Regions from separate parts of the Methylobacterium sp. Gmos3 genome, predicted to be linked through region 1. Evidence: predicted binding sites of a transcription regulator. Region 1 holds the regulator's gene; each other region holds the start of a gene.
What was found. The regulator PhoB, encoded in region 1, activates phosphate uptake and scavenging genes when phosphate is short. The targets are predictions, from matches to a motif close to TGTCATNNANCTGTCAT.
Positions count from the first base shown of each region.

Region 2: ACS5Q7_RS01540 (YdcH family protein) is a predicted target of PhoB. The motif match lies at 1,657-1,673, and genes of this name have one in related genera.
Region 3: ACS5Q7_RS13830 (Orn/Lys/Arg family decarboxylase) is a predicted target of PhoB. The motif match lies at 1,642-1,658, and genes of this name have one in related genera.

Region 1 is NZ_JBWJYL010000005.1:62,546-65,813, reverse strand. It holds gene ACS5Q7_RS11570 (protein-disulfide reductase DsbD family protein) at 1-1,140, shown strand, start outside; gene phoB (phosphate regulon transcriptional regulator PhoB) at 1,145-1,840, opposite strand; gene phoU (phosphate signaling complex protein PhoU) at 1,951-2,664, opposite strand; gene pstB (phosphate ABC transporter ATP-binding protein PstB) at 2,696-3,268, opposite strand, start outside.
Region 2 is NZ_JBWJYL010000001.1:301,579-304,846, forward strand. It holds gene ACS5Q7_RS01525 (5-(carboxyamino)imidazole ribonucleotide synthase) at 1-726, opposite strand, end outside; gene purE (5-(carboxyamino)imidazole ribonucleotide mutase) at 723-1,217, opposite strand; gene ACS5Q7_RS01535 (YdcH family protein) at 1,296-1,514, opposite strand; gene ACS5Q7_RS01540 (YdcH family protein) at 1,687-1,866, shown strand; gene ACS5Q7_RS01545 (propionyl-CoA synthetase) at 2,030-3,268, shown strand, end outside.
Region 3 is NZ_JBWJYL010000006.1:144,403-147,670, forward strand. It holds gene ACS5Q7_RS13830 (Orn/Lys/Arg family decarboxylase) at 1-1,591, opposite strand, end outside; gene ACS5Q7_RS13835 (glucosamine inositolphosphorylceramide transferase family protein) at 1,693-3,249, opposite strand.

The DNA.
Region 1 (3,268 bases):
GGCCTCGTGCGCCAATCGGGCGAGAGCCGGACCCGCGTGCGCCTGCACGGCCTCGCCTACACGGCCGGCGTGCTCGCGAGCTTCCTCGCCCTCGCCGGCCTGCTGATCGCCCTGAAGGGCGGCGGGGCGAGCCTCGGCTGGGGCTTCCAGTTGCAATCGCCGCCGGTCGTGGCGGGGCTCGCCTATCTCCTCGTCGCGGTGGGCTTGAGCCTGTCGGGGGTGTTCAGCCTCGGCGGACGCTTCACCGGCCTCGGCGACGGGCTGGCGCGGCGGGCGGGGCTGCCGGGCTCGTTCTTCACCGGCGTGCTCGCGACCCTTGTCGCCACCCCCTGCACGGCGCCGTTCATGGGCGCGGCGGTGGGTTTCGCCCTGACGCAGGGGCCGGCCGTGGCGCTCGCCGTGTTCGCCGCCCTGGGGCTCGGCCTCTCCCTGCCCTTCCTGGCCCTCACCCTGTGGCCCGGCGCCGTGCGGGTGCTGCCGCGCCCGGGCGCGTGGATGGAGACGCTGAAGCAGGCCCTGGCCTTCCCGGTCTACGCGACGGCGGCGTGGCTGATCTGGGTGCTGGCGCAGCAGGTCGATGCGCGGGGGCTGTTCGCGGCCCTGATCGGCGTGGTGCTGGTGGGCTTCGCCGCCTGGGCCTGGGAGCGCAGCCGGGGCACGACGGCCCTCGGGGAGCGGATCTTCCAGGGCCTCGCCGGCCTCGCGATCATCGCCGTGGTGACGCTCGGCTTCGGGCTCTCCCAGCAGCGGGCGGTGCCGGCGGCGCAGGCCGCCGCCGAGGGCACCGAGCCCTATAGCCAAGCCCGGCTCGACACCCTGCGGGACGCGCGCCGGCCGGTCTTCGTGAACCTGACGGCGGCGTGGTGCATCACCTGCGCCGTCAACGAGACCACCTCGCTGTCGCGGCCGTCGGTGCAGGCGGCGATGCGGGCGAAGGGCGTGACCTACCTGAAGGGCGACTGGACCAACCAGAACCCCGAGATCACCCGCCTGCTGGAACGGCACGGCCGCAGCGGCGTGCCGCTCTACCTGCTCTACGCGGGCGGTGGCGATCCCACGATCCTGCCGCAGATCCTCACCGAGGGCACGGTGCTCGAGGCGCTGGCCGCGATCCCCGACCGCACGGCCGAGGCGCGCTGACGCCCTACGGCTCCAGCGAGAAGGTCTCGTCGAAGGCGTAGCCGGAGCCGCGCACGGTGCGGATGGGGTCGGTCTGGCGCGGGCCGTTCAGCGCCTTGCGCAGGCGGCCGACATGCACGTCCACGGTGCGCTCGTCGATGTAGACGTCGTGCCCCCAGACCCCGTCGAGCAATTGCTCGCGGGAGAAGACCCGGCCGGGGCTGAGCATCAGGAATTCCAGCAGGCGGAACTCGGTCGGCCCGAGATGCAATTCGTGGCCCCCGCGCCGGACCCGGTGGCCGGTGCGGTCGAGCTCGATGTCCCCCGCCGCCAGCCGGTCGGCTACATGGGCGGGCTTGGCCCGGCGCAGCAGCGCCCTGACGCGGGCGAGGAGTTCGGGCACGGAGAACGGCTTGACGATGTAATCGTCCGCCCCTGTGCCGAGGCCGCGCACGCGGTCCCCCTCCTCGCCCCGGGCGGTCAGCATGATGACCGGCAGGCGCTCGGTCTCGCGGCGGGCGCGGATGCGGCGGCACAGTTCGATGCCGGACAGGCCCGGCAGCATCCAATCCAGAAGGACGAGGTCCGGCGTGCGCTCGGCGAGGAGCAGTTCGGCGTCGTCGCCGCGCGCGGCGGCATCGACGCTGAAGCCTTCCGCCTCAAGGTTGTACCGCAGGAGGGTGGTGAGCGCCTCTTCGTCCTCGACGATCAGGACACGCATGCTCGATGGTCCATTCCACGCCCGATCCCCCCGGCCGGAGGCGACCGAGGGGTCGGGCAACGCTGCTACGCTCGAACCGTCACCGCCGCCGGGGCGGTGACGGCGTTGGTTCACGCGCCGGGGGTGACGGTCGCGTAGTTCGAGGCGTCGTTTTTCGGCCGGTCGCCCATGAAGATCTCGCCGGTGGCGAGGTAATGGATCGTCTCGGCGATGTTGGTGGTGTGGTCGCCGATCCGCTCGACGTTCTTCGCGCAGAACAGCAGATGCGTGCAGAACGAGATGTTGCGCGGATCTTCCATCATGTAGGTCAGGAGTTCGCGGAACAGCGAATTGTAGAGGGCGTCGATCTCGCCGTCGCGCTCCCACACGTCATGCGCCGCCTTGGTGTCGCGGCTGGCATAGGCGTCGAGTACGTCCTTGAGCTGCCCCTCCGCGAGGTCGCTCATGTGGCGCACGCCGAGCACGATCTTCTGCGCGGGCGCCTGGTCGGCGATGGCCGTGACGCGCTTGGCGACGTTCTTGGCAAGGTCGCCGATGCGCTCCAGATCGCCCGAGACGCGGATCGCGGAGATGGTCTCGCGCAGGTCGACCGCCAGCGGCTGGCGCCGGGCGATGAGCAGGACGGCCTTCTCCTCGATCTCGCGCTGGAGCGTATCGAGGCGCTTGTCGGCGAGGATGACGGTCTGGGCGAGGTTCTCGTCCTGGCGGGCCAGCGCGAGGGTCGCCTCGCCGGTCATCTTCTCCGCGACACCGCCCATCTCCGAGATCGAGCGGCGCAGGTCTTCCAGGTCCGTGTCGTAGGACGTGACGATGTGGCCGGGCATGGCGAGACCTCTGCGGTTGGTGGTCGGTGGCTCAGCCGAAGCGGCCGGTGATGTAGTCCTGCGTCTTACGCTCGTTCGGGTTCATGAAGATCTTGTCGGTCTGGCCGAATTCGACCAGCTCGCCGAGATACATGAACGCCGTGTACTGCGAGATGCGGGCGGCCTGCTGCATGTTGTGCGTGACGATCACGATGGTGAACTCGTCGCGCAGCTGCTCCATCAACTCCTCGATGCGGCCCGTGGAGATCGGGTCGAGGGCCGAGGTCGGCTCGTCGAACAGGATCACCTCCGGCTTCTGCGCCACGGTGCGGGCGATGCAGAGGCGCTGCTGCTGGCCGCCGGAGAGGCCGGTGCCGGGCTGCTTGAGCTTGTCCTTCACCTCGTCCCACAGGGCGGACTTGCGCAGCGATTCCTCGACACGGACGTCGAGGTCGGCATTGGGCAGCTTCTCGTAGAGGCGCAGGCCGAAGGCGACGTTGTCGTAGATCGACATCGGGAAGGGCGTCGGCTTCTGGAACACCATGCCGATGCGCGAGCGCAGCTCGTTCAGGTCGACGCTGGAATCGAGGACGTTGCTGCCGTCGAGGAGGATCTCACCCTCGGC
Region 2 (3,268 bases), on a different contig from region 1:
GATGCGGTAGGCCTCCTGCGCCGTCTCGGGGGAGACGCCCTCGGCCGGCACCCGCGTGAAGGCCAGGATGTGGTTGCGGTGCTCGTTCTCGCAGAGGTCGAAAGCGGCGAAGCTCCCGTCGGCGCCGCGCGCGGCCACCACCGAGACCTCGCGCTCGAAGGGCACGAAGCCTTCGAGGATCAGCGGCGCGCCGCCGAACTCGGCGAAGATCGCGTTGCGGTCGCCCTCGCCGGGCTCGCGGATGATGCGCTGGCCCTTGCCGTCGTAGCCGAAGCGGCGGGTCTTCAGCACCGCCGGCAGGCCGATCGTCTCCAGGGCGCGGGCGAGGTCGTCCGGCGTGTCCACCGGGCGGAACGGCGCCGTGGGGATGCCGAGGCGATTGATGAATTCCTTCTCCGAGAGCCGGTCCTGCGTCGTCGCCAGGGCCTCGGCGTTCGGGTGGAGCGGAGCGTGGCGGGCCAGCACCTCGGCGGTGGCGCGGGGGATGTTTTCGAACTCGTAGGTCACGACATCCACCGACGCCGCGAAGGCCGCGAGCGCCGCCTCGTCGTCATAGGCGGCGCAGGTGGTGCGGGCGGCCACGTCGAAGGCCGGGCTGTCGGCATCGGGGGCGTAGACATGGACCTTCAGCCCATGGTTCGCCGCCGCGAGGGCGATCATGCGGCCGAGCTGGCCGCCGCCGACGATCCCGAGCACCGCGCCGGGGGCAATCGCGTTCTGCGTCACTGTCCTTGAGTCTCCGGCCGTTCGGCCACGGATGCGCTCTGCGCCGCGCGCCACGCGTCGAGGCGGTCCGCCAGCGCCTCGTCCGAGAGCGCCAGCACGGCGGCGGCGAGCAGCGCGGCGTTCACCGCCCCGGCCCGGCCGATGGCCAGGGTGCCCACCGGCACACCCGCCGGCATCTGCACGATGGAGAGCAGGCTGTCCTGCCCCGAGAGGGCCTTCGATTCGACGGGGACGCCGAAGACCGGCAGGCTGGTCATCGCAGCGGCCATACCCGGCAGGTGCGCCGCGCCGCCGGCCCCCGCGATCACCACCTTGAACCCGGCCGCGCGCGCGCCCTTGGCGAAGGCGACGAGCCGGTCCGGCGTGCGGTGAGCGGAAACGATGCGGGCATCGTAGGGGATCGCCAGCGCATCCAGGGTCTGCGCGGCATGGCACATGGTCGCCCAGTCCGACTGGCTGCCCATGATGATCGCGACGGGTGGCGCCGACATGCGTGGTCCCAGCAAAAGAGGGCGCTTAACCGCGTAGGCGGCGGTCCGCAAGGCGGGACGGCTGCCGACCCACCGCTCTCAGGCGATGATGTCCGGCGTCAGCACGTCCTCGATATGGGAGATCCGGTCCCGCAGGGTCAGCTTGCGCTTCTTCAGCCGCTGGATCTGCAACTGATCGCCCGCCACGTTCTGCTCCAGCGCCTCGATGGCGCCGTCGAGGTCGCGATGCTCCTCGCGCAGCCGGACCAGTTCCGCTTCGAGATCGGACTGCCCGTTCTCACCCGACTCAGCCGCCATCGCACCCTGGAAAACCGAAACCCCTTCGAAGGTCAGAAGCATGCGTCACGCCTCGGCGGTGGGCAAGCGCCGGAGCAACCCTTGCGAAAGGTTGCCCAGCGAAAACGCTTCGACAGGCCCGCGAACCTGTGTCAGTCTGCCCGTGTCAGAACAATGACAGGAGATTCGCCTCATGTCGCTGCAGACGCATCTGAGCCAACTCGCCCGCAAGCACGAAGCCCTCGAGCGCGAGATTCAGGAGGCCATCCACAGGCCCTCGGCAAGCGACCAGCAGATAGCGGAACTCAAGCGCCGAAAACTTCACCTCAAGGATGAGATGAACAGGCTCCAAGCCAACGGCACCTTGCACTGACCCACCTCAGATAGGCCAAGGCAGGCCGCGCCGCTCCCCACAGGACGGCGCGGCTTTTTGATGCCCGAAGGTCCGGGCGGCCCACCGATGACGGTGCGGCCGGCGATCTGGTAAGCTCGGCGCGAGACGGCGGAAGACCGTCGCACGACCCCGAGGACACGCCATGCCCGCGAGCCGCTACGCCGAAACCCACGCCGCCGCCGCGCGCGACCCCGAATCGTTCTGGCTGGACGCCGCCCGCGCCATCGCCTGGGACCGGATGCCGGAACGGGCCTTCGACGGAGCCCAGGGCCCCTACGGGCGCTGGTTCCCGGATGGCCGGCTCAACGCCTGCTACAATGCCGTCGACCGGCACGCGGAATCCGAGCGCCGCGACCAAGTCGCGATCATCCACGATTCGCCCGTCACCGGCACCAAGCGGACGATCACCTACGGCGCATTGCGCGACGAGGTGGCGACGCTCGCCGCCGTGCTCGCCGACCTCGGCGTCGGCAAGGGCGACCGGGTGGTGATCTACATGCCGATGGTGCCCGAGGCGATGGTCGGGATGCTCGCCTGCGCCCGGCTCGGCGCGGTGCATTCGGTGGTGTTCGGCGGCTTCGCGGCCAACGAGCTCGCCAAGCGCATCGAGGACGCGCAGCCGACGGTGGTGCTCGCCGCCTCCTGCGGCATCGAGCCGAACCGGGTCGTCGCCTACAAGCCGCTCCTCGACGCGGCCATCGCGGCCTCCGCGCACAAGCCCTCGGCCTGCTTGATCTTCCAGCGCCCGCAATGCCGGGCCGACCTCGACCCCGCCCGCGACCACGACTGGGCCGAGACGATGGAGGCCGCGCGGGCGGCGGGGAAGCATGCCGGTTGCGTGAGCATGGCGGCCACGGACCCGCTCTACGTCCTCTACACCTCGGGCACGACGGGCAAGCCGAAGGGCGTGGTGCGCGACACCGGCGGCTACCTCGTGGCGCTCGCGTGGTCGATGCCGAACCTCTACGGCGTCGCCCCCGGCGAGACCTATTTCTGCGCCTCGGACATCGGCTGGGTCGTCGGCCATTGCTACATCGTCTACGCGCCGCTCCTGCACGGCTGCACCACGGTGCTCTACGAGGGCAAGCCGGTGGGCACGCCGGATGCCGGCGCGTTCTGGCGGGTGCTGGAAGAGCACAAGGTCGTGTGCCTGTTCACGGCGCCGACGGCTTTGCGCGCCATCAAGAAGGAGGACCCGCAGGGCGAACTCGTCGGCCGGCACGACCTGTCGGCCTTCCGCTCCCTGTTCCTGGCGGGCGAGCGGGCGGACCCGGATTCCGTCGCCTGGGCCGAGCGGGTGCTCGACCGGCCGGTCATCGACCATTGGTGGCAGACGGAAACCGGCTGGCCCATCGCCGGCAACCCGGTGGGGCTCGGCCTC
Region 3 (3,268 bases), on a different contig from region 1:
CGCCGGGCGCCAGTTCCCAGAAGCGGGCATCGGAGGCGAGCTGGTCGGTCGGCACGCTCTCCCAGGTCTGCTCGCCGTCCGGGCCGTTCACCCGGTCGGGCACGAAGGGGTCGAAGAACCAGCGGCGGGCGGGGTCGGCCTCGTTCTCCTCGAACTCGCGGCGGATGGCGCGGACCTTCTTGCGCCACTCGATGCCGAGCCGGATCGTGTCGTCCCACAGGATCATGCCCGAGCGGCCCTTCATCATCTGCGCGCCGACGTCGAGCGAGGCGAACAGGGGATAGAAGGGCGAGGTCGAGGCGTGGACGAGGAAGCTCTCGTTGAGCCGCTTGTGCTCCACCCGGCGGGTCTGGCCGCGGATGTGGCTGTCCTTGGTGTGGATCTGCGAGGCCTGGCTGAAGCTCGCGAGCTGCTTGTGGGTCGATTGCGTGGCGACGATCCCCGGCGATGTCTCGTCGAGGCCGGTCAGCCCCATGGCGTAGCGGCCCTGGAACAGCGGGTGGAACTTCATGAAGCCGGCCCAGGCCTCATCGAACAGGATGTAATCGCAGAGATGGCCGATCTTCTGCACGATCATCCGCGCGTCGTAGATCGTGCCGTCGTAGGTGCATTGCTCGATCACCGCGACGCGGAACGGCCGCTCTCGGCGCCACGCCTCCCGGTCGGTCACGAGGGGGTTTTTTCTGATTTTTTCCCGGATCCGTCCTTCGTCCAGCGCCTCATGGCAGATCGGGCCGATCAGGCCGAAGGCGTTGCGGTCGGTCTCCAGGAAGATCGGGATGCCGCCGCCGAGGAACAGGGCGCCGTGGTGGGCGGCCTTGTGGTTGTTGCGGTCGAACAGGACGAGGTCGTCCTCGGCCACCAGAGACGAGAGCACGATCTTGTTGGAGGCGGAGGTGCCGTTGAGGACGAAGTAGGTCTTCTCCGCCCCGAAGATCGCGGCGGCCTCCTTCTGCGCCCTGAGGGCCGGACCCTCGTGGGTCAGCAGGTCGCCGAGGTCGAGGACCGAGTTGTCGAGGTCGTCGCGAAAGATCGCCTCGCCCAGATGCTCCACGAAGATGCGGCCGATGGGCGAGCGGTTGTAGAAGATGCCGCCGTTATGGCCGGGGCAGGTCCAGAGCTGGTTGCCCTTCTCGGCGTAATCGACCAGCGCGCCGAAGAAGGGGGTCTTCAGCGTCTCGGCATATTGCGTCACCCGGCTGACGAGGCCGCGGGCGATGAATTCCGGCGTCTCTTCCGCGAGGAAGATGTAGCCGTCGATGAAGTCGAGCAGTTCGACGGGGATGTCTTCGAGGCGCTTGCGGCGGACCATGATGACGATGGGCATTTCCAGCCCGCGCCGGCGCATCATGTCGATGAGGGCGGCGGCCTTGCCGTCGAGCCCGCGCTTGCCCCAATCGACCACGAGGCAGCCCACCGCCGCGTCGGTCTGCACGGCGATGGCCGCGTCCTCGACGCGCCGCGCGCGCACCACCTCGAAGCCCCGCTGCTCGACCGCCGACACGATCTGGTTGACGCGCGCGCCCTCGAGATCGTCCGGGTCGAAGGCCGGGGTGCACATCAGAACGGTAAAGCGGCGGTGGAAATCCATGCCGGGGCCCCTTTGGCGGAGAGTTCGCCCCGTGCCTTGTCGGACGCTCTGTGACCGTTCGATGACGAAGCCGGAAGAAGACGTCCGCTCAAGCGCGGCGTTCAGCCTCTGGGACGCCGCATCGGCGGGCGGCGGGAGCCGTCGATGAACTCCAGCCCCCCTGCCGCGCTGTACATGTGCAGGCGCGAGCCCGGCCAATCGGGGCCGGCGGCGAGCCGCGCCTCGACGCGCTGGGCAAAGTCCTCCTGATCGAGCCGCAGGATCCGCGCGAGGCCGAGCGCTGCGCCGTAGCCGCCCCGGCAATCCTGCACCGGGCGGATGAGCGCCCCGTCGCGCGAGACGATGGGTCCGGCGGGCCGCGCCGAGGCGACGTCGATTAGGACGGGGTTGCGGGGATGGGCGGTCCACGGCCCCCGGAAATCCGCCGCGTGCCAGAGATGCAGGGAATCGGAGAACGAGCCGCCCCCCACCCGCACCGTGGCGAAGAGCCACCAGCGCCCGTCATGGCGCAGGAGCGTCGCGTCGCTCGCCACGACGCCCTCGACCAGCACCGCCTCGTGCACCCAGCCGCCGGGAAATTGCGTCGCCCGGTACAGGTCGATCGTGGCCGACCGGCTCGATTCGGGAATCATCCAGACCTCGCCCCCCGCCTCGAACACGAAGGGGTAGGACAGGTGCGTGTCGCGCTCGAGCACCGGTTCCGGCCGCCCGACAGGCCCGCGCGGCCCGAAGCGCACCGCCGAGATCACGCCCTTGGCGCGGCTGTAGTCGAACTCCTCCACGAACAGCGTCACCGCCCCGTTGCGGGCGACGGCCACCGGATCGGCATAGAAGCGGCGCCCGTCGTCGGGCAGGTCGGTCCAGCCGCCGGGCGGGTGGCGGCGCAGGTCGATCAGGTCCGGCCCCTGCGTCCGGCGCCAGCCGACCCGCCAGCGCTCGCCGTGGAAGCACAGGCCGTAGAGCCGCCGGGCGATCCGCCGGCCGAGGTTTTCCGCCGCCCGGCGCCGGGCGGTCCAGCCGTCGATGTCGAAGCCCCCCGCCGGGACGAGGGGCGCCAGCACCCCCTCCGGCAGCTCGCGCGAGGCGCCGCCCGAGAGCGCCGCCTCGATGAGCGTGATGGTGCGGGCGAGGTAATCCTCGAAGGCGACGAGCATCACCGTCTGCGATTCCGCGCCGAGCCGCCCGGCGGCCACCGCCGCGCCGTCGCCGTCGCGCAGGGCCGCCACGGGCACGCGGCCCGCGAACAGCGAGGCGAGCATCCCCGCCTCGCCCGGTACGCCGTCGACGTCGAGGCGCCACACCGCCCCGTCTTCGCCCGAAGGCCGTTCGCACAGGTCGATGACGAGGTCGGGCGCGGTCGCCTCCGCCGCCTCGTAGGGCGCGAGCGCCACGGGCGCGGCGGGGGTGGCGAGGCCGGGCCGGGGCAGGCCGTGGATCGTCGCCTCCAGCCGGAACAGCAATTCGGCGTTGGCGGGCAACGCGGACGCGCCGCCCTCGACCGCCTCGATGCTGAGCCGGCAATCATCCCGCTGGGTCAGGCGTTCGAGGAGCCGTAGGTGCCAGCCGCGCAGGGCGGTGCGGTCGAGCCGCACGCAGACGCGCCGGACCGGCCGGGACGGGATCGCGGGACGCAGGCCTGCTTCCAGCGCGTGCGGCATCACGGCCCTCATCGGAAGC